2 regions of the Pseudoalteromonas sp. Ps84H-4 genome follow, and region 1 is predicted to be linked to the other one. Evidence: predicted binding sites of a transcription regulator. Region 1 holds the regulator's gene; the other holds the start of a gene.
The links. The regulator ArgR, encoded in region 1, controls arginine synthesis, uptake and breakdown. The targets are predictions, from matches to a motif close to ANTGAATANNTATTCANT.
Positions count from the first base shown of each region.

Region 1 (5,664 bases):
AATGCCAATCATGGAAATTTTAGCTGATGCAACGAATGTCATTGCTGAAGGTGAAGTATTACAGCTAATGAACTGTAACGATCCTGACACCACAGAACAAAGCTATATGCAGGTCATTTACAGCAAAACAGCTAAGTTATTTGAAGCAGCAACTGGCCTTGCAGCAATTATCACTGAACAAGATGATAAAACGCTTGAGGCATTAAACCTTTATGGCATGCATTTAGGAACAGCCTTTCAGCTTGTTGATGATGTGCTTGATTACAACGCCGATGCTGAGCAACTTGGTAAAAATATTGGTGATGATTTAGCCGAGGGTAAACCTACCTTACCGCTTATTTATGCCATGCAAAAAGGCACGCCAGAGCAAATCAAGCTCGTTCGTGAAGCAATTGAACTTGGCAATGGTATGGATCACCTAGACAGTATTCTTGAGGCGTTAGCTGATACCAAAGCACTTGAGTTTACAATGCAAAAGGCAGAGCAAGAGGCAGATAAAGCCATCGCCTGTATTGCATTTTTACCAGAAACGCCATACAAGCAAGCATTAGAGAGCTTGGCACGCATCGCCGTTGCCCGCGATCATTAAACTCTATTTATTCGAGCCATTAAAAAAGCCTGCATATGCAGGCTTTTTTGTTTTAGGTGCTTTAATAGCACCTATCATCTATCGAAATTAACCATTGATGAAATCAACACCTTCTTGGATGTCTTTATTAAGCGTTTCAAGCATGTCGTTTTTAGCTTGCTCTTCGAAAGCGCTTAATTCACCGTAAGAAAGAATTTCTTCAACACCGTTCTTACCTAAACGTACTGGGTGTGCAAAGTATGCTGCGTCACCGTTTTCAACTGCAACGTATGCGTAATCAACCACTTCTTCACCTTGTAAGCCTTTAACTAAAGACATACAGAAACGTGCTGCTGCTGCACCCATTGAAAGAGTCGCTGAACCGCCACCCGCTTTAGCGTTAACAACTTCAGTACCTGCGTTTTGGATACGTGGAGTTAATGCTGCGACTTCTTCGTCAGTGAAAGTAACACCTTCAACTTGAGATAGAAGAGGAAGGATTGTAGTGCCTGAGTGGCCACCGATCACTGGAACTTTAACGTCAGTAGCGCTTAAACCTTTAAGTTCAGCAACAAATGCTTCTGAACGGATCACGTCAAGTGTTGTGATACCGAATACACGGCCAGCATCGTAAGTACCCGCTTTTTTGAATACTTCAGCAACGATTGGCACAGTGCCGTTTACTGGGTTAGTAATGATACCAACTAACGCTTTAGGACAGTTTTTAACGATGCCTTCAGCTAATGTTTTGATGATACCTGCGTTTACGTTGAAAAGGTCCGCACGGTCCATACCCGGCTTACGCGGCATACCCGCTGGGATAAGAACGATATCACAACCAGCTAAAGCATCGTCTAGGTTATCAGCACCGAAACCTTCAACTTTAACGTCTGTTGGGATGTGAGAAAGATCAACCGCTACACCAGGAACAACAGGGGCAACATCGTATAATGATAATTCAGAACCTGCAGGTAAACTTGTTTTTAATAATAAAGACAATGCTTGGCCGATACCGCCAGCTGCGCCTAAAACAGCAACTTTCATTGGAATTCTCCGTAATTTGAGGTAGGAAATATTTGTGGCCCTAAAGATAATGAAATTAGCGACTAAAAACAAATTTATCCTGCTTATTTCGCGTATAATTTCGACCATAGTTGTAAACTATACTGTAAACACACAGCATTTAGGGCGAGAAATGTAAACTAGTACTGCATAAGTATGCAGAGTTGTGTAGAATTACTTCACGTTTTATGACTACAGATACGGCAACATGCAACCACAAGACAAACAAGAAGCACTAATCAAAGCGTTCAAAGCGCTATTAAAAGAAGAAAACTTCGGCTCACAAGGTGAGATTGTCGAAGCATTAAAAGATCAAGGCTTCGACAACATAAGCCAAAGTAAAGTCTCTCGCATGTTAAGTAAGTTTGGCGCGGTACGCACCCGTAATGCAAAACAAGAAATGGTGTATTGCTTACCCGCTGAAATGGGAGTACCAACAGCGAAAAGCCCATTGCGTCAACTCGTTATCGATATTATGCATAACGAAATGATGATTATTATTCGTACCAGCCCAGGTGCAGCACAACTTATCGCGCGCTTACTAGACTCATTAGGTAAAGCTGATGGGGTACTTGGTACAATTGCAGGTGACGACACAATTTTTATCGCTCCTGCAAAGATTTCTGAAATAGATGTCACGCTTGATCGCGTGCGCACTTTATTCGATACAGTTTAAAGCTGCTTCAAAAAGTTTACTGACGGGGCGAAAAACGCCGACCCCATATCGGCTTGAGTAAAATCAAGCCAATGGTCGTAGCAATCGCCCTGCCCCAAGCGACTCTTTAATACCTGCTCAAACGCATCACCTTGCGCGGCACATGACACCATTAAAATACCCTGCTTATGAACATCACCAAACGGCATGCTCTGATTAAGTATCAACGGCTGGCCATTTTCATCTTTTAGTTCACTACGAACTGCATGACTAGTTTCGAGTGCAGGCATAATTAAGGTGTTATCAAGCCGAGTACGCCCCATAATTTGCTCTTGCTCTGATAACGACAAATGTTGCCAAACACTTAAATCGTGCACAAAGCGCTGAACATGAATGTAGCTGCCTTGATCTTCAAAATGCCCCGGTCTGTCTATCAATGCCGTACTGCGTTTTTGTCTACCATGAGGGGTGTCACCCGCATAAATAAAGCCGTTAAAGTCGCGGCCATCTAAAAAACGAAAGTTACGCACTTGCTCCACAAGCTCTACATCTGGCGTAAATAATTTCAGGATCTGTAGGGCAAAAAGATGATTAACATCTTCACGGTCTGAACGAATTTGTACAAATAAATCAAATGGCTGTGCACTCATAACATGTTCACTATGAGTCACATTAGGAAAGCTTTGTAATTGACTTGGAATAAACTCAGGCAAAATATGCGGCCAATATTGCGCACCAAGCGCAACCACGCACGACAGCATGGCTTCTGAGAACTGATCCGCAAACTCATCTTGAATGACGCTCACGCGTTTTAGCTTTTTACGTAATGACTCGTCATGGCCATCATAAACATTAAAAAACAGGTGCAAACCATGTAAGTTTGCTTCAGCACAAATCCCAGATTGCGCTTGCGCCATAGTGAATCCTTAGCTTCTCGTTATTTGCACCTAGCCAAGAATTCAAGATTGTTAAGCAGTACTAATCATGAAAAAAATTGACTGTGTGCGGCATTATTTTTATTTTTACAGGCTGCTCAACGGCAAACACGCGGTCTTGCTCTGCAGCGACTTCACACTCCTGCCCCGCTATATTCACACGATAAACATAACGTGTGCCTATAAAGCGTCTGTGCAAAATTGTCAGGCTATTTTCATCACTCTGATCAGCTTCACATAACTGAATATAATGAGGCCGTACATAAACTTGCCCTTGTTTGTGAGCACTGTTATTTACTGTGAGTGAATGTATTACACCAAACGCCGTTTCGTATTCAGTTGGCGTTAAGACTTTCGCCGTTAAGTATATGCCTGTACCAAGAAACTCTGCAACCTCCTTTGAGTTAGGTTGGCTAAATAACTGTTCTGATGAGCCTTGTTGGGCTATTTTTCCACCATACATTACAGCCAAGGTGTCAGCAAACGCAAACGCCTCTTCCTTCGAATGGGTAACAAACACTGCAGATACTTGCTGAGCTTTAATGATACGGCGGATGTCGGCAATTAACTCAAAGCGAACCTGCGTATCGATATTAGAAAATGGCTCATCAAGTAATAACAAGCTGGGTTTATAAGCAAGCGCACGAGCAATTGCAACACGCTGTTGTTGACCACCTGATAATTGATGCGGATAACGTTCTGCACAGCCAGTTAACTTAACTAAGCTCAGCATTTCATCCACGCGCTCACGCTTTTGCGACTTACTCATATTGGTTAAACCAAATGCAATATTGTCGCTCACCGATAAGTGAGGAAATAACGCGTAATCTTGAAACATCATGCCAATATTACGTTTTTCTGGTGCAACAAAATGCTTGTCGTCATTAACGACAAGCGAATCAATGCTCATAAAACCTTGTGAGGGCTCAATAATTCCGGCAATCGCTTTTAAAGTCGTTGTTTTACCGCAACCACTTGCCCCAAGCAGGCAAACGATTTCGTCTTGTTCAACATTCAAATTAAGCGCATCCAATACCTTAGTGCCATTGTATTGATAAGCTAAATTTTTAATTATCAAATGACTCATGAATGATTTTGCTCCATCGAACGATTAACGAAATACAAAGGAATAAGCCCGACTAACACAATAAACAGGGCTGAGATAGACGCTAACTCTAACTGCTCATCACTAACATATTGAAAAACATGAGTTGCAAGAGTTTCAAAATTAAACGGTCGTAATAACAAGGCCGCGGGTAGCTCTTTCATACATTCAATAAATACCAGAAGCCCAGCGGTTAAAATGCCGCGTTTAAGTAAAGGCAGATGTACTTTATACAAGGTTTGAAATGCACTTTTACCCATAGATTGACTTGCCATATCAAGAGAAGGGCTAATACGTAAAAAGCTGCTTTCAAGGGCGCCATGTGCAATCGCGTAAAAGCGCACAATATACGCAAAAATCATCGCAAATAATGTCCCACTCAGAAGTAAACCCGGCGATAAACCTATTGGTTCAAGCCATTGATTAAGTGCATCATCAATTTGTGTTAGTGGTAACAATACCGCAATCGCCAGTACCGTACCCGGTAGCGCATAACCCGTACTTGCTAAACGCCCCGGAATGAGTGGATACGCTTGTTTAGCAATACGCTGATAAAACAGTACCAACAAGCTAAGAAGGATTGTCACTAGGCTGACAGCAATGGCGACTTTAAAGCTCTGCCAAGCATAATTAAAAAATGCCCCATTCCATGCTTCATCCGCATAAACAATGGCGTATTTAACAAGCACTCCAACTGGCAAGACAAAAGCAAGTACCAACACAACTGTGCAGACTAAACTTGCAGCCCATGCTGTGCTACCTTTAAAGCGATATAAAGTTGCGCTGTTAATGCTCGACTGGCGTTCATACACAGCTTGATTACGACGACTAAAGCGCTCAACCATAATAGTGAGAAACAAAATAAGCAGCATAATGCCTGATATTTTTGCCGCAGCGGTTAATGAATAATAGCCAAGCCAGGTATCGTAAACAGCGGTCGTTAGTGTGCTCACTGCAAAGTAATTAACAGTGGCAAAATCAGCCATAGCTTCCATACTGATTAACGTAACTCCTGCCACAATTGCCCCTCGACCAAGCGGTAAACTTACCCGTAAAAAGCTTTGTAATGGCGATAACCCCATTAACTGACTAGCTTGCACTAATTTAAAAGATTGCTCTCTTAAGGCCGTTTTAAAAATAAGATAAAGATACGGATACAGCACTAATGCAATCATAATAATTGCACCCGGCAAAGTTCGAATATCAAAAAACCAATAATCATCGGGTGACTGCCAATCAAACCAGTCCCTGAGCGCAATTTGCACAGGCCCAGCATAATCAAGTAAGTCCGTATAAACATAAGCAATGAGATAAGTTGGCATTGCCAAAGGCAGCATCA
Region 1 is NZ_JAMXSK010000002.1:244,974-250,637, reverse strand. It holds gene ispB (octaprenyl diphosphate synthase) at 1-589, shown strand, start outside; gene mdh (malate dehydrogenase) at 677-1,612, opposite strand; gene argR (transcriptional regulator ArgR) at 1,839-2,306, shown strand; gene NH454_RS03590 (Dyp-type peroxidase) at 2,303-3,202, opposite strand; gene NH454_RS03585 (ABC transporter ATP-binding protein) at 3,264-4,307, opposite strand; gene NH454_RS03580 (iron ABC transporter permease) at 4,304-5,664, opposite strand, start outside.

Region 2 (5,664 bases), on a different contig from region 1:
ATACTTTCTTAAAAGCACCTGCAGCAGCACCAAAAGCTGAAGCAGCGCCAGCAGCACCTATGGGTGACCGTACACAAAAACGTGTTCCTATGACACGTTTACGTAAAACTATCGCTAATCGTCTTCTTGAAGCGAAAAACTCAACTGCAATGTTAACTACATTCAACGAAGTTAACATGAAGCCAATCATGGATCTTCGTAAGCAGTATCAAGAAGTGTTCGAAAAGCGTCATGGTATCCGTTTAGGTTTCATGTCTTTCTACGTGAAAGCAGTTACTGAAGCACTTAAGCGTTTCCCTGAGGTGAATGCATCTATCGATGGTGATGATATCGTTTATCATAACTACTTCGACATCAGCATTGCGGTTTCAACTCCACGTGGTCTTGTTACACCAGTTCTTAAAGACTGTGACAAGCTATCAGTGGCAGAAATCGAAAAAGGTATCCGTGAATTAGCACTTAAAGGTCGTGACGGTAAACTATCTATCGAAGATATGACTGGTGGTAACTTCACAATTACTAACGGTGGTGTATTCGGTTCATTACTTTCTACACCTATCATCAACTTGCCACAGTCTTCAATCTTGGGTATGCATAAAATCCAAGATCGCCCAATGGCTGTTAACGGTAAAGTTGAAATCTTACCAATGATGTATTTAGCGTTATCTTACGATCACCGCCAAATCGATGGTAAAGAATCAGTAGGCTTCCTAGTAACAATTAAAGAGTTACTTGAAGATCCAACTCGTTTACTACTAGATGTTTAATCTGGTTGTATAAAAACTAAGCTGTGAACCCTGTTCACAGCTTTTTTTTTGCGCCTTTGGTCTAACTGGGGTTTTCATGTGGAGCCTTGGGATTTATACTAAGTGCGCAATTTGGGATAGCTGTTTATTTTGCATAAATATTCAGCTCTTTTAGTATAAAAAATTGGATAAAGCATCATGAATTTGCATGAGTATCAGGCAAAACAACTTTTTGCCGAATATGGTTTACCAGTTTCTCAAGGTTTCGCTTGCGATACACCTGAAGAAGCTGCAGCAGCTGCTGAGAAAATCGGCGGTGATATGTGGGTTGTTAAAACACAGGTTCACGCAGGTGGCCGTGGTAAAGCTGGCGGTGTTAAGCTAGTTAAAACAATCGACGAAGTAAAAGAGTTCGCTGCGAACTGGTTAGGTAAAAACTTAGTTACTTACCAAACAGACGAAAATGGTCAGCCAGTAGCTAAAATCCTTGTTGAAAGCTGCACTGACATCGCTAACGAATTATACCTTGGCGCTGTAGTAGATCGTGCTTCTCGTAAAGTTGTTTTCATGGCATCTACTGAAGGTGGTGTTGAAATCGAGCAAGTTGCAGAAGAAACTCCAGAACTAATTCACAAAGCTGAGATCGATCCACTAGTTGGTCCACAAGCATACCAAGCTCGTGAATTAGGCTTCAAACTAGGTTTAAACCCTACTCAAATGAAACAGTTCGTTAAGATCTTCATGGGTCTTGCTAACATGTTCAACGATTTCGATTTCGCACTATTAGAAATCAACCCGCTAGTAATTACAGACGAAGGTAACCTTCACTGTCTAGACGGTAAAATCGGTGTAGATGGTAACGCGCTTTACCGTCAACCTAAAATCCGTGAAATGCACGATCCTTCACAAGAAGATGCACGTGAAGCTCACGCTGCAAGCTTCGAGCTTAACTACGTTGCACTAGACGGTAACGTTGGTTGTATGGTTAACGGTGCAGGCCTTGCAATGGGTACTATGGACATCGTAAACCTACACGGTGGTAAGCCAGCTAACTTCCTAGATGTTGGTGGTGGTGCTACTAAAGAGCGTGTATCTGAAGCATTCAAGATCATCTTATCTGACGACAACGTTAAAGCTGTTTTAGTTAACATCTTTGGTGGTATCGTACGTTGTGACATGATCGCTGAAGGTATCATTGGCGCAGTTAAAGAAGTAGGCGTAAACGTTCCTGTAGTAGTACGTTTAGAAGGTACTAACGCTGAACTAGGTCGTGAAGTACTTGCTAATTCTGACCTTAACATCATCGCTGCTGAATCACTAACAGACGCAGCTGAAAAAGTTGTTGCTGCTGCGGAGGGCAAATAATGTCTGTATTAATCAATAAAGATACAAAAGTTATCTGTCAAGGTTTCACAGGTGGCCAAGGTACTTTCCACTCTGAGCAAGCGCTTGAGTACGGTACACAAATGGTTGGTGGTGTAAGCCCAGGTAAAGGCGGTCAAACGCACCTTGGTCTTCCAGTATTCAACACAGTACGTGACGCTGTTGAAGCAACTGGCGCAACTGCATCAGTTATCTATGTACCAGCACCTTTCTGTAAAGATGCAATCTTAGAAGCTATCGATGCTGGCATCGAGCTTATCGTTTGTATCACTGAAGGTATCCCAACACTAGACATGGTTGACGTTAAAGTTAAGCTTGAGCAAACTGGTGTTCGTATGATCGGTCCTAACTGCCCAGGTGTTATCACTCCGGGTGAAACGAAGATCGGTATCATGCCTGGTCACATCCACAAGCCTGGTAAAGTAGGTATCGTATCACGTTCTGGTACTTTAACTTACGAAGCGGTTAAACAAACTACTGACGCTGGTTTCGGCCAATCAACATGTGTTGGTATCGGTGGTGACCCAATCCCTGGCACTAACTTCATCGACGTTTTAGAAATGTTCGAAAAAGACGAGCAAACTGAAGCAATCGTAATGATCGGTGAAATCGGTGGTACTGCAGAAGAAGAAGCTGCAGAATACATCAAGCACAACGTGACTAAACCAGTTGTTTCTTACATTGCAGGTGTTACGGCTCCTCCAGGTAAGCGCATGGGTCACGCAGGTGCAATCATCGCAGGTGGTAAAGGTACTGCTGATGAGAAATTTGCTGCATTAGAAGCTGCTGGCGTAAAAACTGTACGTTCACTAGCTGACATCGGTGCTGCACTTAAAGAGAAAACAGGCTGGTAATCAGTTTTAATCTCTTAAAAAAGGCTCGCTTATGCGGGCCTTTTTTGTATCTGAGAGTTTCCTAGTTTGTGCACGAAAATTCTAGCTTTAAATTAAGAATAATAATGCTTTATTTGTGAATAAAAATTCCATACACTGATACCTTGTTTATTTGTTTTTATATAAAACGCTGTTATTAAAAAAGGTAAATATCACGTGCGTACCACAGAATTGGTAGATGGATTTCGCCAGTCAACTCCTTATGTTAATGCTCACCGAGGTAAAACTTTCGTTGTAATGCTCGGCGGAGAAGCAATTGATCAGCCAGGTTGTCGTAGCATCATTAATGATGTTGCATTATTAACGAGCTTAGGTATCAAAATTGTTTTAGTGTTTGGTGCAAGGCCACAGTTCAATGCGGCACTGCAAGAATTTGGCATAACTAGTCAGTTTCATAATGAAATACGTGTTACTGATAACGCGACTTTTGATGTAATAAAGAAAGTTGCGGGTGCAATGCAGTTCGATATTACTGCACGTTTATCGACCTCGCTAAGTAGTACTCCTATGACTGGCTCATACTTGAATGTGGTCAGCGGTAATTTTGTTATCGCTCAGCCTTTAGGAGTTGACGAAGGCATTGATTATCATCACTCAGGCCGTGTAAGACGTATTGATGTTGAAGGGATTCGTCATCAATTAAACAATAACAGTATCGTACTACTTGGTCCGATTGCCGCCTCAGTGACAGGTGAAAGTTTTAATTTAACTGCTGAAGAAATTGCCACTCAGGTTGCATTAAAACTGCGCGCTGACAAAATGCTCGGTTTTTGTAAAGAGGCCGGTATCTTGGATGAAAACGGTGAAGCAATTGCCGAGCTTATGCCAAATGAGGCAGAATCTGTCTTAGCAAACTACCGTAATCAACCTGATTCATGTTTAAGTGCAACGGTATTCTTACAAGCGGCCATTGATGCATGTCGTGGCGGCGTACATCGTTGTCATTTAGTTAGTTACAAAGAAGATGGCGCATTATTACAAGAGCTTTTCTCATTAGATGGCATTGGTACGCAAATCGCGCCGCAAAGCTCCGAACAGTTACGTAGTGCAACAATATCTGATATTACCGGGATTATTAATCTGATCAGACCGCTTGAAGAGCAGGGCTATTTAGTTAGGCGTTCTAGAGAGCAGCTTGAGATAGAAATAGAGCAATTTACTGTCATTGAGCGTGATGGTTTAATTATCGCCTGTGCCGCTTTATACCCATTTGCTGAAGAACAAGTGGGGGAGTTTGCAAGTCTGGCTGTTCATCCACAATACCGAGATGCAGATAGAGGGAGTTACCTACTGCGTTTTATTATTAATAAAGCTAAACGTGCTGGTTACTCGCATTTATTCGCTTTAACCACACGCAGTATTCATTGGTTTTTAGAACAAAGCTTTGAATTGGTGACCGTTGATGAGTTACCGGCGAAGAAAAAGGCACTGTATAACTATGAGCGCCGTTCTAAAGTACTGCGACTGGACCTTACTAAACTAAGTAAAAACCGTTGATAGGACAACTGAGTGGGTTGCTATAAAAAAGGTGACGCATGTGCGTCACCTCTAATTCTATATATTGTATTTAATTAATACTCATAGTTAATGTGCTGATAAAAGCGCACACGTAAATCTTGGCGCGTTGGATTAAAGGCCAGCTCGTCAGTTACTTCATTAATTGCGCTTTGCACTTGATTCATAAACTTACCATAACCAATGTCATGCTTGTCTTTATCGGCTGCGGCAATCACAAAATGTAGAGAATCAACAAGTTGATTTGCATCCCAATAATGTTGTAATTGCACTTGCTCTGAGCTGCAATCAAAGGTTAGCTTTTGCAGTTCACTGTTACTTTGTGCGTTATCAATATTGCTATTACGAACAATAGGGCGGGTACCATTAGCGATAAAAGCACCAAGGGTTAGCGCTCGTTTTTCGCAAGCTCGTTTAAATGCATCAAAAATATATTGATAAAATTGCGTGTAATTCTCTTCATTCAACATATGTTGAAATTGCGTTTTAATCGCGCGGGTTACTGGAATAGAAAACCCAGCATAAGTCATTTCACTGTGCTGTGTTGGTAAATGACATTGGCGAGATTGATAGCGTGGATATAAGCTACGCAATTTATAGCCATAGCTTTCTTTGTGACCTTTTGCTTTAGCAAATAAATCATAAGTAAGATGCTGGTGATCGCGAATTTTAAGTGGAGGTTGACCGCTTAATAGCTTTTCTTGTAATGAGTTTATTACGCGCTGTACGTTATGGTGAAAACTTGCTGCATTAGCACGAATATCTTCACCTGTAGCCAAAAATAATAAACGAATTTTTTTGCATTTTACTTCATCAGCGGCAAACACATTATGTGCTTCGTGGTATTGTGGGTTATAGAAAAATAAAATCTGCTTAGCGGTTTCTAAACTATATGCCTCATCATGGTAACGAACGACAGGTAACTTATCGTTAGCGATCAGATGTACATTGTGCAGTTCATATTCATCACATAGTGCAAATAACTCCCTTGCAAGACGCTTATAAGCACAGCTTACATTACTAAACTGAGCAAAAAACTCATCAGTAGGTTTAAACTCAACTAGCACATACTGGTTAGCACGCGCAGAGCTTGGAATATAGACTCTATGTTGATTGAGCGAAGCCAT
Region 2 is NZ_JAMXSK010000003.1:179,350-185,013, forward strand. It holds gene odhB (2-oxoglutarate dehydrogenase complex dihydrolipoyllysine-residue succinyltransferase) at 1-767, shown strand, start outside; gene sucC (ADP-forming succinate--CoA ligase subunit beta) at 945-2,111, shown strand; gene sucD (succinate--CoA ligase subunit alpha) at 2,111-2,983, shown strand; gene argA (amino-acid N-acetyltransferase) at 3,179-4,519, shown strand; gene NH454_RS05505 (DUF3083 family protein) at 4,594-5,664, opposite strand.
Region 2: a site for ArgR is predicted at 3,098-3,115, ahead of argA (amino-acid N-acetyltransferase). Genes of this name have one in related genera too.